Linked DNA regions of Rosistilla ulvae. The protein of the gene in region 2 binds, or shares a complex with, the protein of the main gene of each other region. Links are inferred from orthologs where the notes say so. Each region holds a gene or a part of one and is shown on either strand. Other genes may lie near its edges.

Region 1 (5,399 bases), 1.1 Mb from region 2 along the record:
CCCGGTTCGGGCCACGGCAAAACTGCCGGTCGCGGTCACAAGGGGCATAAAAGCCGCAGCGGTTACAGCCGCAAGCCGAGCTTCCAAGGTGGATCGATGCCGTTGTTCCGTCGTATCCCAAAACGCGGTTTCCACAATCCTTTCGCACCAGTCATCAAGGTGATGAATGTGCAGGATTTGGAAGCGATGTGTGACGACGGCATGGAGATCACTCCCGATCTGTTGGTCTCGACTCACATCTTGACTGGTATCTTCGACGAACTGAAGATCCTCGGAAACGGTGAGATCACCAAGAACCTTAAGGTTTCAGCGCATCGATTCAGCAAGAGCGCCGTTGAGAAGATCAAGGCTGCCGGTGGCGAAGTTACCATCCTGCCTGCGAAGCGTCTTCCGAAGGAACGGGCTGCTTTGCTCAAGTCGGGCGAAGTGCAACGAGCTCATAAGTAGTGTCAGGATTCGGGCGAACGCCCGAAGATTGCATTCGAAAAAGTGGGCAATGCCCCGACGGTTAGTTGTCCATTAACGATAGGACAAACGTCTTTCAGCAGTCTTTTATATGTCAGACGCTTGTCGCAAACGAAACAGAAATTCACGAAGCTCAAGCATCTGACTATGTCTCGCTCTTGACGGGACTCCGGTGGCGTGGGCCAAGGAACGGATTAGACCATGCTGGAAAAATTACGCGTCGTTTTCACAATCCCCGAGCTCCGCAACAAAATCTTGTTGACGTTGGGATTGCTGGCGATCTATCGCATCGGCTTTCACATCTCTCTGCCGATGATGAACCAAAACTTGGCCCCCTCTGCGGGCGAAGATACTGCGTCGCAGTTCTTCGAGAAGGTCAGCCTGTTTGCGGCGAGCGATCTACGCCAAGCGACGATCTTCGGTCTCGGCATCATGCCCTATATTTCCGCGTCGATTATCTTCCAGTTGCTCGGTAGCGTTTGGGCTCCGATCGAGGAACTGAAGAAAGAAGGCGAAGCGGGCCGGAAGAAGATCAACGAATACACGCGTTATTTGACCGTTGTGTTGTGCTTGATTCAAAGCTACATGTACTTGAAGTTTTGGTTGATGGCCGGCGGCGAAGGCGAGGCGAGCAAGGTCAATCCGAACTTCTTTGGAGCCGACAGTAACACGCTCTATTGGGGTTGGCAGATCACTGCGGTTCTAATCATGACCTGCGGTACGATCTTTTTGATGTGGTTGGGCGAACAGATCGACGAATACGGGATCGGCAACGGTATCAGTCTGTTGATCATGGCCGGTATCTTGGCCCAAATGCCTGGGGCTTTGTTCGACCTGATTCAGAATATGAAGACCGAGTTGGTCGGACTCTCGAAGGGTACGGTCGGTATTGAGACGCTGATCATATTGATAGTGCTCTTTGTTGCGGTGGTCTTTGGCGTGGTCTTTATCACGCTGGGGCAACGTCGTATTCCCACTCAAAGCGCGAAATTCACTCGCGGTCGACGAGTCTATGGTGGCAACCGCCAATTCCTGCCACTGCGGATTAATCAAGCTGGCGTGATGCCGATCATTTTTGCTAGCAGTTTGTTGATGATTCCAGGGGTGATGCTGCAGTTCCTTTCCAAATCGTTTACTCCCGGAACGTTCATGTTCTCGGCGTTGAATGGCTTTGGGTCGATCATGAGCAGCGGAACGTCGTTTGTCTACAACATGCTGTATGTCGCATTGATCTTCTTCTTCTGTTACTTCTGGACCGCGATCACCTTCAATCCGAAGGAAATGTCGGACCAATTGAAGGACCACGGGACATTCATTCCCGGGTATCGTCCTGGTAAACGGACTTCCGATTACCTGGAGAAGGTTATGGTTCGGATCACATACGTCGGTGCAGCGTTTTTGGCGATCGTTGCGATCGTGCCAACGATTGTCTATGGCTCACTGGGTGTGTCGTATTCGATCGCTGGATTCTATGGCGGTACCGGGCTTCTGATTGCCGTTAGCGTTGCGTTCGATTTGATTCAGAAGATCGATAGCCATTTGGTCATGCGAAATTATCGTGGTCTGCTGGAAGGCTAGTTCGCGTGGCGAACTCTCTTTGACTGCGAAGCGGTGTCCTGCCAATTGAAGGAGACGTCCAATGCGAATCATTTTCATTGGACCTCCTGGCGCGGGCAAAGGGACCCAGTGCAAGCAATTGGTCGACCATCTTTCGGTCCCTCATCTTTCGACCGGCGATATGTTGCGTGAGATTCGCGGCGAGCGAAGCTCTTTGGGGCAATTGGTGGCATCGTATATCGATGCAGGGAGGCTGGCCCCCGATTTTCTTGTCGTCCGTATCGTCGAAGAGTTCTTGCGCCGCGAGCAATGCGATTCGGGTTGCATGTTCGACGGCTTTCCCCGGACTCTGCTGCAAGCTCAGTTGCTTGGTGAGCAATTGGCTAGCAATGGCGACGGCATTTCGATCGTTTTGAATTTGGACGTCGATGAGGATGCGCTGGTTCAGCGGTTGCTCAAACGTGCCGAGATTGAAAATCGCGCGGACGATAACGCGGAGACCATTCAGCAGCGGTTGCGAGTCTATCGTCGGCAAACGGCGCCCCTGCTCGACTTCTACGCTCAAAGGGGCTTGGTCGAACGAATCGATGGTTGCTTGGACCCGTCGGCGGTCTTTCAACAGATCCTCGATCGTGTGCGTCAGCGAGCGGTTTAGGTTTCGTTCGTCAGCGAGTGCAGATGGCTGGCGTGATATGTTGCCTTTCCTCGCGTTCTACTCTGTTGCTTGCCGTTGTCAATTCAGTCTGTCAGCCGCGTGGCAATGCGTTTCCGCAGGTCGTTCTTTACCTTTGTTGCAACCGTTCCGGAGAAGATCGCGATGAGTTATGCCGCTTCGATACTACCAGAATTTGAGCAAGAAATGGCCAACACCCGCAAGGTGTTGAACCAAGTGCCGGACGCGTTGTTCAATTGGAAAGCACATGAGCGTTCCAACACGATCGGCTGGAACGCAAATCACTTGGCAGAGATCGTTGGTTGGGTTGAGGGGACGTTCGCCCGCCCCAAGTGGGATATTGCCGGTTATGAATCGCCAAAGCTTACGTCGACCACCGACGTTCTTGCTTTGTTCGATCAAAACCTGGCGTCGGCCTGCACCGCGATTCAGAATGTGCAGGAATCGTCGTTGACAGAAATTTGGTCTTTGACCAACGGGGATCAAACACTGATGTCGATGCCTCGATCCGCTGTGATTCGCACGTTTGTTTTGAGTCACACGATCCATCACCGCGCCCATCTGTGCGTATATTTGCGTTTGAATGACATTCCGGTTCCGGGGATGTACGGGCCTTCGGGTGATGAAGGTTTGTTTGCGTAGCTGTCAACGCTTCGTCGGTTTCGGGAGTTTTCAACGGCATGTCGATCTGGTATCGCAACGGGCAGTGGGGCGAAGGTGAGATCGCGTTGCCGGTCGATGATGTGGGGGTTTTTCAAGGCGTGATCGCGGTTGAACGGTTACGCACCTATTCCGGGCGTTGGTTTCGACTCGATGATCATCTAGATCGGCTCCGACAGTCGACTTCCCTGCTGTCGATCGACGCCGCTCAGGGGATCGACGGCCTTTCGGCATCGATGGCGGATCTGTTGCATCGAAACGGGGCTCCGTTGGTGACGGGGGGGACGGTGTTGATCACACCGGGAACTCTTCGCGGTCGTACGCCTACCGTGATCGCACACCTCACACCACTGGATCTGGCCAGGATCGAACGCTTGCAGAAGGAGGGGGAGCTTTTGGTTCTCAGTTCCGTCGTCCAGCCCTCCGCCAATTCGGTGCCGCGTCGCGTGAAGCATCGCAGTAGGCTCCATTATTATTTGGCCGCACAGCAGGTGCGGCGGGTCGATCCTGCCGCGACGGCTGTATTGATCGACGACGATGGATCGGTGACCGAAACCGCGTCGGCGAACATTCTGCTGGTTCAGGACGGTAGCATCTATTCGGCTCCGCCAGATCGCGTGCTGCCAGGGGTTTCGTTGGGGGTCGTTCGCCAATTGGCGAACGAGGCGGGGATTCCTTGGATTGAGCAACCGTTGCAAGCATCGATGTTCGATCGAGCCGACGAGATTCTGTTGACTGGCACCGGCGCTGGGATTTGGTTTGGCAACAACCGGAAGGGGCCGGTCTATCGACAACTGTCCGAAGCGTTTCACGCCTCGACGGCCTCCTTCGATTGACGGCTATGCCGAATGAAGTACATCTCGCAAACCGGATCGGTAGTCGGGAAACGCTAGCTGCGGACAGAGGTCGCGGCGCATTCGGGCCGTCCATATTCTCTTGCTGGTCGTCGCCCGACGACTGGCGGGTGCTGCGGAATCGGGGGAAACGAAGCTTGGCAAGGGCTTGCCAAGCACTCGGGCGATCTCCTCGTAATAGGTTCGACGAATGACCGGCGTCCCATCGGAGATGACGTAGGTCTTCGTTTCGGATGGGCTGGTTTGCCAGGCAGCCATCACGGCGCTGGCCGCATCATCGATGTGGATCAGGTTCAAGTAGCCTTCGGTCGGTGCGGAGAGCGGTTTCCCCGAAAGGATCTCTTTGGCGCGGGGGATACGGTTCGGGCCATAGAGCCCCGCCATCCGCAGAATAGTTGATGGGAAACCAGGGCGTTTTTGCCGCAGCAGCGACTCGGCCTGCAAATGCGCCCAACCTCCCGATCCGATAGCGGGGCAGCAGGGGGAAGCTTCATCGACCCATGTTCCCCCGTTTTGGTGGTACACGCCGGTCGAACTGATATAAACCAAATTCGACTTAGGAGAAGTTGCTTGCAATGCGTTCCGCAGCCCCCCAACATAGACGTCGTATTGGGATTGGCCACCACTGCGATCCCATCCGACCGCGACGAGGGTCCGGTCGGTTTGGGGCAAATTGCGGAGCGTGGTCGGGCGGGTCCAATCGGCGACGATCGGCGAGATTCCCGCCGTTTGCAGATCTGCCGCGGTTGGCCGATTGCGAGTGACTGCAAAGACGTGCCAATCCTGATTTTGCAATCGCAGGGCAACTCGTTTACCCAAGTATCCACAACCAAAAATCAGGGCCGTTTTTTTTGATTTTTCCAAAGATCTGGCGCTCCAGGGCAGTATCGATCGGCAGAAATGCGGGTTAGAAGAGTATGAAGCTTAGGTTCGTGAGGCGAACACTGGGCCAGATCGACCGGGCAAATTGGCCCATCCCCCTGCCGAGAGTCTACAATGGACCGAGCCATCGCGGGGCGGCGAATTCTAATCTTTTCCTCATACGACTATTGGACAATAGATGATGCATCGATCTCTTGTTCGCATCGAGTGCAGTTTGCTGGTGATTGTCGCGATTCTTGTCGCGTCGCCGGCCTCGGCTCAGCAGAAACCGTCGGGGTTGACGTTTGTGTCGGCCCCTTCGGCACTGA
Region 2 (9,308 bases):
TTCTGCTACAATAGTCCACGCATTCCCACCCATCGAATCTTCTTTCTGTATTCCGCAGGAACGATTCGCGAATCGGTTCGATCAACCTCCACCTGGCCCCCACAGATAAGGATGAATCATGCTGTCGATCAAAGGTGCTGCCGGTAAAGACTTGTGCGACTCCTCGCTCAAACGGACCCGTCGCGATGTGCTTCGTGTGGGTGGTTCGGGGATGCTAGGCCTGTCGTTGGGGTCGATGCTGAATCTTCAGGCGAAAGCGTCGGAGACGCCCGTCGGTGGCGGCCCAGGCTGGGGGAAAGCCAAGTCGATCATCCTGGTTTATCTGCAGGGGGGGCCAAGCCAATTGGATCTCTGGGATCCCAAAGAGAATGTGCCCGACAACGTGCGGAGCGTGTTTAAACCGATCAGCACCAAGATTCCCGGTGTCAAGTTCACCGAAAATCTGCCTGGGCTGGCTCAATTGAACGATCGGTTCACGATGATCCGTTCGATGAGCTATACGCCCAACGGGCTGTTCAACCACACCGCTGCGATCTACCAAATGATGACCGGCTACACGACCGATAAGGTCAGCCCGTCGGGGCAGTTGGAACCGCCCAGCCCTAAGGATTTTCCTAACTTTGGGTCGAACTTGATCCGTCTGCGCCCCGTCGACGAACCGATGTTGCCGTTTGTCATGTTGCCCCGCCCTCTGCAGGAATCGAATGTTGTTGGCAAGGGGGGATCGGCCGGTTTCCTCGGCAAATCGTACGATCCGTATACTCTCTATCCGTCGGGCGACGACATGGACATGGAGAAGATGAGTCGGATCAAGATCGACGACCTGATGCTGCGGCCGGAAGTCTTTAGCGTCCGATTGCAGCGGCGGGCGCGGTTGCGCGACTTGATCAATCGGCAGATGCCAACGATCAATAAGGCTGTCGAGTCTTACGAATTGGACGAATATTACGATCGGGCTCTCTCGTTGATCGTTTCGGGACGGGCTCGCGAGGCTTTCGATTTAGCTTCCGAACCGCTGGCGCTGCGAGAACGCTACGGGCAGAATACGTTTGGCCAAAGCTGTCTGTTGGCACGTCGGTTGGTCGAAGCGGGAACCCGCGTGGTGGAAGTTATTTGGCCCAAGGTCGCCAACAGCGATAACCACTCTTGGGATCAGCACACCGGCCTCTCCAAACGGATGAAGGAGCAATCGGCGCCGATGTTCGACGCCGGTTTTTCTTCGCTGATCGAAGATCTCGACGATCGCGGCCTGCTCGACGAAACGCTTGTCGTCGGTGTTGGTGAATTCGGCCGCAGTCCACAGCGGGGTGTCAGCACCAGCGGTAATAACAATAGCGCCGACGGACGCGATCACTGGCCCTATTGTTACACCTGTGTCCTCGCGGGGGCGGGGATTCGCCGCGGCTATGTTCACGGCAAGAGTGACAAGACGGCCTCGGCACCGTTGGAAGATCCGGTCCATCCCGGCGAACTGTTGGCCAACATCTATCACAGTTTCGGAATCCATCCCGAAACGATGGTCTACAACCACCTCAATCAGCCGCGTGAATTGGTCAAAGCCCAAGCGGTCACCAAGCTGTATGCGTAGCCCTTTGGTGTGGTGCCAATCGTGTGGTGGTAGTGACGCGGCACTGCCCGCGTCACAGCGGCACGCGGGCGGAGCTGCGTTGCCACTGCCGGTCGGTTATTTGTCCGACCAAACCGCCAACTCGTTTCCGCTTGGCTCGATGAACTGGAACCTTCGGCCCCCGGGAAAGTGAAAGATCGGCTTGATCACCGTTCCGCCAGCCTGTTCCACCTTCGCCTGCGTCGCCTCCAGTGAATCGCTAAACAGTACGATCAGGGCGGACCCATTGACTGTTTCTGCAGCCAGATCCGCTTGAAAGAAACCGCCGTCGAGCCCCTGGCCTGAAAAGGCGGTGTATTCAGGGCCGTAATCGGTAAAGGACCAGCCGAACGCGGCGGTGAAAAATGCTTTCGTCGCCGCCAGATTGCGGGCCGGGAACTCGACGTAGTTGATCTTCTCGTGTCGATTCATGTCGTCTCTTTTGAGGATAGGATCGTGACTCGACAGCATTCTACCCCGAACGCTGGTGGCAAAGGGGCGTGGAACCTTAAGGCTGCGGGGGCGAAGTTGGAGGGAAAGATTCGGGGGGCCGTTCCCGTCCCTTATGGCGCAAAAAAAACGGGCTGTCGATTGACAGCCCATTTACATTTTTTGATTGCTCGTCCAAGAACTATGCGTCTCGGCGGCGAATAGCGTCGTTTTGGACGCTTGTATCAAAACTAGTTGCAGCAAACAGGAGCTGGTTCGCAGCAAACTGGTTCGCAGCACTTCTTGGCAGCGATCTTGGCACGGATACGTGCGAACAGACCTGGCTTCTTGCAAGGATCGCAGCAAGGAGCTGGTTCGCAGCATACGGGTGCTGGTTCGCAGCAAACTGGAGCTGGAGCTGGGCAGCAAACGGGTGCTGGTTCGCAGCAAACAGGAGCTGGAGCTGGGCAGCAAACAGGAGCTGCTTCGCAGCAAACTGGTGCTGGTGGGCAGCACTTCTTAGCCTTCAGGCGGCCGAACAGGCCAGCTTCAGCTTCGGTAGCGCTGAACGAGATCAAAGTCGCAACAACACATACAGCAAGAATTGAACGCATCGTAAGTCTCTCCATGGAGTTTTTTAAAGGAAGGTGGGTTCACGCAGAGTTTACCGCTTGCAAATGGCGGGTCAACTGGGTTGTGTGAGTAGTTTTCGATAAATGTGGACTTTGGGTGGAGTTCGTTCTTTTAAACGGTTTCGTTTGCTGGTCCGTTTCCGATCCGCAAAGGGTGTAATTACTCTACCCGATTGGGGGCTGTTCGTCTGGGGTGGTGAGCGATCGCGGTTGACCCAAATTCTTCAAGCCCGTAACTTTAGAATATGCCGACATTTACGCTTTACGCTGCCCCAACAACGAGGGTCGCAGCGGTGTCGTGTATCGTTGCGCCAGTGTTTCGCTCGGTAGAGAGCACCCTGTTGGGGGTGTTTTTGTGGCCAGCAGAAGCCGGTTGGGCGGACGCAGACTGATAAAACAACAAATATAAATAGTTGTAGTCGCTTCCTTGCGGAGAACAGGTACCGCGATTCCTTTGGATTGTGTTGTCTATTAAGAAGTAGCGGAGAGGAATCGCCTGCAACCGCTGGCCGCGAATTGGTCAGCACAGGGATGATTGACACGACTGGGTTAGGAATACGATGGCAATATTGGAACGCATCTGGGAATTACTCGGCGTCATTTCCGGCGGCCTGCTGCGCATGATCGAGCGCAGTGCGACGGCGGTATTCGGATCGCACAACGCCCGTCAGTTGAAAAAGCTGACTGCTCGAATCGAACAAATTAATGCGTTGGAGCCGAAATACCAGGTGATGAGCGACGACGAGCTGCGCGAACAGACTCAGTTGTTCCGCAATCGCTTGCGCGCCGGGGAAACGTTGGACGACATCCTTGAAGAAGCGTTTGCGGTCTGCCGCGAAGGGGGCAAGCGTTGGTTGAACATGCGACATTACGATGTCCAGTTGATCGGCGGCATGGTGTTGCATTCGGGGGCGATCGCCGAAATGGTCACCGGTGAAGGCAAAACGCTGGTCGCAACGCTCCCTTGTTACCTCAACGCCTTGGAGGGCAAAGGGGTGCACGTGATCACGGTCAACGATTACCTCGCTCGCCGCGATATGGAGTGGATGGCTCCGCTGTACATGGGCTTGGGGTTGACGATCGGAACGATCCAAGGGGGGATGAGCACCAGCGCCCGGCAGGCGGCTTACGCGTGTGATATCACCTACGGTACGAACAACGAATTTGGCTTCGATTATCTCCGCGACAACATGCGTCCGGCGGCTCGCGGCGACGATCGCTTCCCGAAAGAGATGCAGCAGAGCCAAGGCCCGCTGAACTATGCGATCATCGATGAGGTCGACAATATCTTGATCGACGAAGCGCGAACGCCGTTGATCATCTCCGGTCCCGCGCATACCGATCCGCAGAAATACGCCGAAGCGAATCGGATCGCCAAGCAATTGCAGAAGGAATTGCACTTCACGGTCAATGAAAAGGACCATTCCGTCACGCTCAGCGACGAAGGGGTTCGCGAAGCGGAAAAATTGGCCGGCGTGGAGAGCTTTTACACCGCGGGCAACATGGAATGGCCACACTTGATCGACAATTCGCTCAAGGCGCTGCACCTCTATAAACGCGACGTCAACTACGTCGTCAAAGAGGGCCAGATCGTGATCGTCGACGAATTCACGGGGCGTCTGATGGAAGGCCGCCAGTGGTCCGACGGTTTGCATCAATCGGTCGAAGCCAAGGAGGGCGTCCGGATCAAAGAAGAGACGCAGACGATGGCGACCATCACGCTGCAAAACTTCTTCAAGCTGTACAACAAGCTCTCGGGCATGACCGGTACGGCGATGACCGAAGCCAACGAGTTTATGAAGATCTACAACTTGGATGTGATCGAGATCCCGACCAACCGAGTGCTTAAGCGGATCGAGAATCCCGACGTGATCTACATGTCCGAACGCGAGAAATACGAAGCGGTCGCACACGAAATCGAACGGGCCGCCAAATGGGATATCTTGGAACTTACCGATGGCTCCGAGATATGGGGAGCGATCCAGGCCGATGAGGATGACGCGATTACGATCATCCCCAAAGGCGAAAAGAACAAACAACGCATTCCACGCGACAAGCTCGCAACCGTCGAACGCTCCGGGCGCCCGGTGCTGGTCGGTACTGTGTCGATCGAAAAAAGCGAGCGGTTGGGCCAATTGCTCGAACGCCGAGGCATCAAGCATGAAGTCTTGAATGCCAAGCAACACAAGCGGGAAGCGGAGATCGTTGCTCAGGCGGGACGTCTGGGGGCGGTCACGATCGCGACCAATATGGCGGGGCGTGGTACCGACATCATCCTCGGTGGCAATCCCGAAACAATGGCCTGGGCTCAGCTGCAAGACAAATATCCGACACGGTTGGAAGTTCCCAAAGAGGAATGGAATACCTTGGTTCGCGACATCCAAGAACGCGAAAAGATGAAGGAAGCGGCCGAAGAGGTGCGGACGCGTGGCGGGCTGATGGTAATCGGTACCGAGCGACACGAATCGCGTCGGATCGATCTCCAGTTGCGTGGCCGTTGCGGTCGCCAAGGCGATTTTGGATCCAGTCGTTTCTTTCTGTCGCTGGAAGACGATCTGATGCGGATCTTCGCTGGCGATTGGGTCAAGAGCGTGATGGTCAAGCTGGGAATGACCGAAGGCGAAGCGATCGAAAGTGCGATGGTTTCTCGTCGGATTGCTTCGGCACAGAAGAAGGTCGAAGAACGTAACTTTGAAATTCGCAAGAGCCTGCTCGAATACGACGAAGTGATGGACGAGCAGCGTAAGCGAGTCTACACCTACCGCCAACAGATCCTCGATGGCGTCAGCTGCAGCGAATTGATCCTCCGACAGATCAAAGGACAGGTCGATCATTACGTCGACATCCTAGCGTCGGAGCACTATGGGGCCGAGTCGTTTGCGGCGTGGAGCGGCAGCCAGTTGGGGTGCCAATTGGAACCCAAGGATTTCCGCAACATGGACTACCAGGCGGCCGAACAATATGCCAAGGAACAGGCTGAACGAGCGGCCGAAGCGATGGTGTTGGAAGCGGTCGAAGAGAACCTGCCCTATGAAGAGGATGAAGCCGATTGGAACTGGAACGCGCTGGTCAATTGGTGCAACACGAAATACAGTACCAATTACCGGGACAAGGATCTGAAGCAGCTCGAACGTCGCGATCTCGAAGAGGAGTTGACGCAGGCGGCTTGCAAAACGATCTCCAGAGTGGATTTGTCGCCGGGTGAAATGTTCCTGGCCGCCGACTTTGGCCTTCAAACGATCGCTAATTGGGTTCGCGACAAATTTGGTATCGAAGTCACCGTCGATGAGATGCGCGATCTGGAAACCAAGGATATCAAAGCTCTCTTGGTTCAACGCGCTCAAGGTGCCTATTCGGTCAAAGAGGCGGAATATCCGATTCTGGCGGGCCTTTCGCGGTTCTGCGAAACCTCCGGTGGCCAAACCCGCATCGACCGCGAGGGACTTGCCCTGTGGGCCCAGGATCGCTTCGGTATTCAAGTTTCGGTCGAAGACCTGCGAAGTCTTCAACGCGACGAACTGAAGCAATTGCTGGTCGATATCAGTAGCAAATCGAACGATCAGGCCGGATCGTTGCATTCCGACTCTTGCAAGCGAGTCGAGGCCTTGTTTGCTGGGGCCGATGAGGGGACGACGGCGACGATCGCTGCCGGCAGCGACGATTCGCTCGACGCGTTGACCCAGTGGTTGCACGAAGATCTTGGCGTACGACTACCAAAAGACGAACTAGCGCGGATGGATCGCGCAACGATGTTGCGGACCGTCGATGGGGCCGTCGACGAACGCTATCATCCCGAAATGCGACGGATGGAACGCCAGGTGTTGCTGAACATTGTCGACACCGCTTGGAAGGACCATCTGCTGGCGATGGATCACCTGCGCAGCAGTGTGTCGCTGAAAAGCTACGCTCAAATGGACCCCAAGGTCGAATACAAACGCGAAGGCATGCGATTGTTTGAAACCATGTGGACCTCGATTGGCGAACGAACCACCGATCTGATCTTCCGCATGGAGAGCCTAAACGAAGATTTTGTTCGCAGCACATTCATGGGGGCTCAGGAACGCCACGACGATACGCCCAGCGGGATCGAATCGGGAGCCGACGATGCAAACGAAGCGGCCAGCGCCAGCCAAGATGGCGACGCCAAGATCGAACCGGTTCGCAACCGTGGCGAAAAGATCCGCCCGAACGATAAGTGCCCCTGCGGCAGCGGCAAAAAATATAAGGCATGCTGCAAGCGACATGGTACGTACGCCTAAGTTGGCTATTGCGTTACCGCAGCATTCCGTGGTTGAATCGTAGCGTCTTTGGGAACGCAGGAAGCGTTTTTGATCCCTCTGACGCATGGCGGAACCTCGCAAGGATGCTGAGATGACTTACCTTTTAAACATCGCCTACCTGTTGGCTGCCGTTGCCATCTCGCCGATTCTCGTTTGGCGATCGCTGCGAACAGGCAAATACCGGGCGGGTTGGTCGGCTAAATTGCTAGGAAGTGTCCCGGTTCGCGATGGCAGCCAGCCGTGCGCTTGGCTGCACGCGGTCAGCGTTGGCGAAGTCAACCTGCTTTCCAATGTCGTCCAGCGTCTGCAGCAATCGCGTCCCGACATGCAGATCGTGATCAGCACGACTACCGCGACGGGCATGCAGTTAGCCCGCACACGGTTCCCCGAACACACAGTCTTCTATTGCCCGCTGGACTTCAGTTGGGCAGTGCGGCGAGCCTTCCGGCGAATTCGCCCCGATGTTCTGGTTCTCAGCGAATTGGAACTCTGGCCGAACCTGATCGCGATCGCGAGGCAAAAGGGGGCGGAAGTTGTTGTGATCAACGCCCGGCTCAGCGAACGCAGCTTCCGCGGCTACCGCCGCTTTGCCTCTCTGTTGCGGCCAACCTTTCGGCGACTCTCGCTGGTCCTCGCTCAAGACGAAACCTACGCACGTCGCTTCCTGCAAATGGGAGTCGATCACAGCCGCGTCCGCGTGACTGGGTCGATCAAATTTGACGGTGCGCGGACCGACCGGCATGCGCCCGAAGTCGTCGCTCTGCGGAAGTTGTCGGCCGCCTGCAAGGAGCAAATCGTTTGGATCGCTGGCAGCACCCAGGCTCCCGAGGAACGGATCGCGCTGGACATCTATCGTCGTTTGGCTGATCGATTCCCTCAACTGCGGTTGGTCCTTGTGCCACGGCATCCCGAACGTTTCAAGGCTGTTGCCGATCAAGTGGTGGGCGCGGGACTCAAGTTGCGTCGCCGCAGCGAATTACAGACCCCGGCTGAATCGTGGCCCGGCGATACAGTATTATTGGTCGACACCGTCGGTGAACTGGGATGTTGGTGGGGCCTTTCCGACATCGCCTTTGTCGGCGGCAGCATGGGCTCGCGCGGCGGCCAGAACATGCTCGAACCGGCCGGCTTTGGAGCTGCGGTTTCCTTTGGCCCCAACACGAAGAACTTTCGCGACATCGTCGCTCAATTGCTCGCAGCCGACGCTGCGACCGTCGTCCGCGATCGCACTGCGTTGGAGCAGTTTGTCGTCAATTGCGTCGAAGACCCCGCCGCGCGTCGCCAGCAGGGTCGGCGCGCTCAAGTTCTGGTGGTCGGTGGGCAGGGAGCGATCGATCGTACGATCGCTGCTGTCGAACAACTCTTGCCACCCGCCTTGTCTAGCTCTTCTCGCCAGGCAGCCTGACGCGCGGTTAGCCTCTCCCACTGCAGCGGGCCTCCAGCCTCGAACTGTACATTACGTTCATCTTTCGTCGCGTCAACGCAGCAATCTTTGGTTACACTGCATGAATATGTTAGTTGATAAATTCAGCTTATGTAGCAAGGGTTCTCATGGGCGGGGACGAATCGTTACAGAATCCACACGATCGGTTCATCCGCCACTTCTTGGCGGAGATCGATCATGTACGTGAGCTCGTGGCCTGGCAGTTGCCCGCTGCGGTGGTCGATCAACTCGACTTGGCGTCGATCCAGCCGGCGAAGCAATCGTTTGTAAACAAGACGCTCCGCGAGGACTTGTCCGATCTCGTCTTCAACGTCCACCTGGCTCACGATGCGGGGGAGGCGATGGTCGTGCTGCTGTTTGAACACAAATCCGCCCCCGATGAAATGACACCCTTTCAGGTGTTGCGATACATGGTCGAGATCTGTCAGGAACGGCATCGCAATGGCCAGCCGCTCTGCTGCGTGATCCCGATCATCTTGTACCACGGACCGCGACCGTGGCGAGTCGCCCGATCGATTCAGGAATTGATTGATGTTCCCGAACCGCTGAAACCATACATTCCCCAGTTTTCGCTGCCACTGATCGATCTGAGCCAGTGCAGTGATGAAGAATTGCGAGGGAAATCGATCTTCCTCGCGACGATGACGCTGTTAAAATATATCAAGCGGGACGAACTTCCCGAACAACTCCCGGAAATCTTCAGCTTGTACCGGCAACTGCTACCGCCAGCGACAGCGTTGGAGAGCTTGGAAGTTGTCTTGCGGTACTTGATCAACGGAACCGACCGAGTCACCCGGGAAGACCTAAGCGCAGTGGTCGCTAAAACCCTTCAGCAACAAGGAACCTCACTGATGCCAACGATTGCCGAACAATGGCTCCAAGAAGGGATCGAACAAGGAATTGAGAAAGGAATCGAA

What was found. Proteins that work in one complex are often made in the same cells at the same time.
Region 1: the proteins of secA (region 2) and secY are in contact, whole or in part, in a crystal structure (PDB 3DIN), measured with the Thermotoga maritima proteins. The link is inferred for Rosistilla ulvae from one-to-one orthologs. Residues at the interface, in WP_004082002.1 of Thermotoga maritima: Glu261, Ala262, Arg263, Lys300, Ala301, Arg302, Thr303, Ile304, Ile305, Leu323, Tyr324, Asp325, Pro326, Val329, Ser330, Tyr333, Ile336, Lys340, Phe345, Val349, Glu363, Phe364, Tyr374, Ser375, Gly376, Gly377, Glu393, Ile395, Thr482, Ser483; in WP_004081795.1 of Thermotoga maritima: Glu108, Gly109, Glu110, Glu111, Ala236, Glu237, Arg238, Arg239, Ile240, Thr241, Ile242, Gln243, Tyr244, Ala245, Arg246, Arg247, Val248, Thr249, Gly250, Arg251, Arg252, Val253, Tyr254, Gly256, Ala257, Ser258, Thr259, Tyr260, Leu261, Pro262.

What each region holds. Positions count from the first base shown.
Region 1 is NZ_CP036261.1:6,443,411-6,448,809, forward strand. Bases 1-2,854 are described here. They hold secY (preprotein translocase subunit SecY), read left to right. Parts: upstream 1-666; coding sequence 667-2,043; downstream 2,044-2,854. Other genes in these bases: rplO (50S ribosomal protein L15), read left to right, coding at 1-447; EC9_RS22950 (adenylate kinase), read left to right, coding at 2,105-2,677; EC9_RS22955 (DinB family protein), read left to right, coding at 2,840-2,854. Also shown: more of EC9_RS22955, read left to right, coding at 2,855-3,337; EC9_RS22960 (aminotransferase class IV), read left to right, coding at 3,376-4,191; EC9_RS22965 (NAD-dependent epimerase/dehydratase family protein), read right to left, coding at 4,195-5,073; EC9_RS22970 (S1C family serine protease), read left to right, coding at 5,270-5,399. UniProt on the Escherichia coli protein: The central subunit of the protein translocation channel SecYEG. Consists of two halves formed by TMs 1-5 and 6-10.
Region 2 is NZ_CP036261.1:5,364,975-5,374,282, reverse strand. The notes cover bases 2,910-7,126. They hold secA (preprotein translocase subunit SecA), read left to right. Parts: upstream 2,910-3,227; coding sequence 3,228-6,926; downstream 6,927-7,126. Other genes in these bases: EC9_RS18910 (3-deoxy-D-manno-octulosonic acid transferase), read left to right, coding at 7,039-7,126. In the rest of the region: EC9_RS18930 (DUF1501 domain-containing protein), read left to right, coding at 119-1,588; EC9_RS18925 (VOC family protein), read right to left, coding at 1,685-2,038; EC9_RS26625 (hypothetical protein), read left to right, coding at 2,364-2,558; more of EC9_RS18910, read left to right, coding at 7,127-8,352; EC9_RS18905 (Rpn family recombination-promoting nuclease/putative transposase), read left to right, coding at 8,499-9,308. UniProt on the Escherichia coli protein: Required for protein export, interacts with the SecYEG preprotein conducting channel.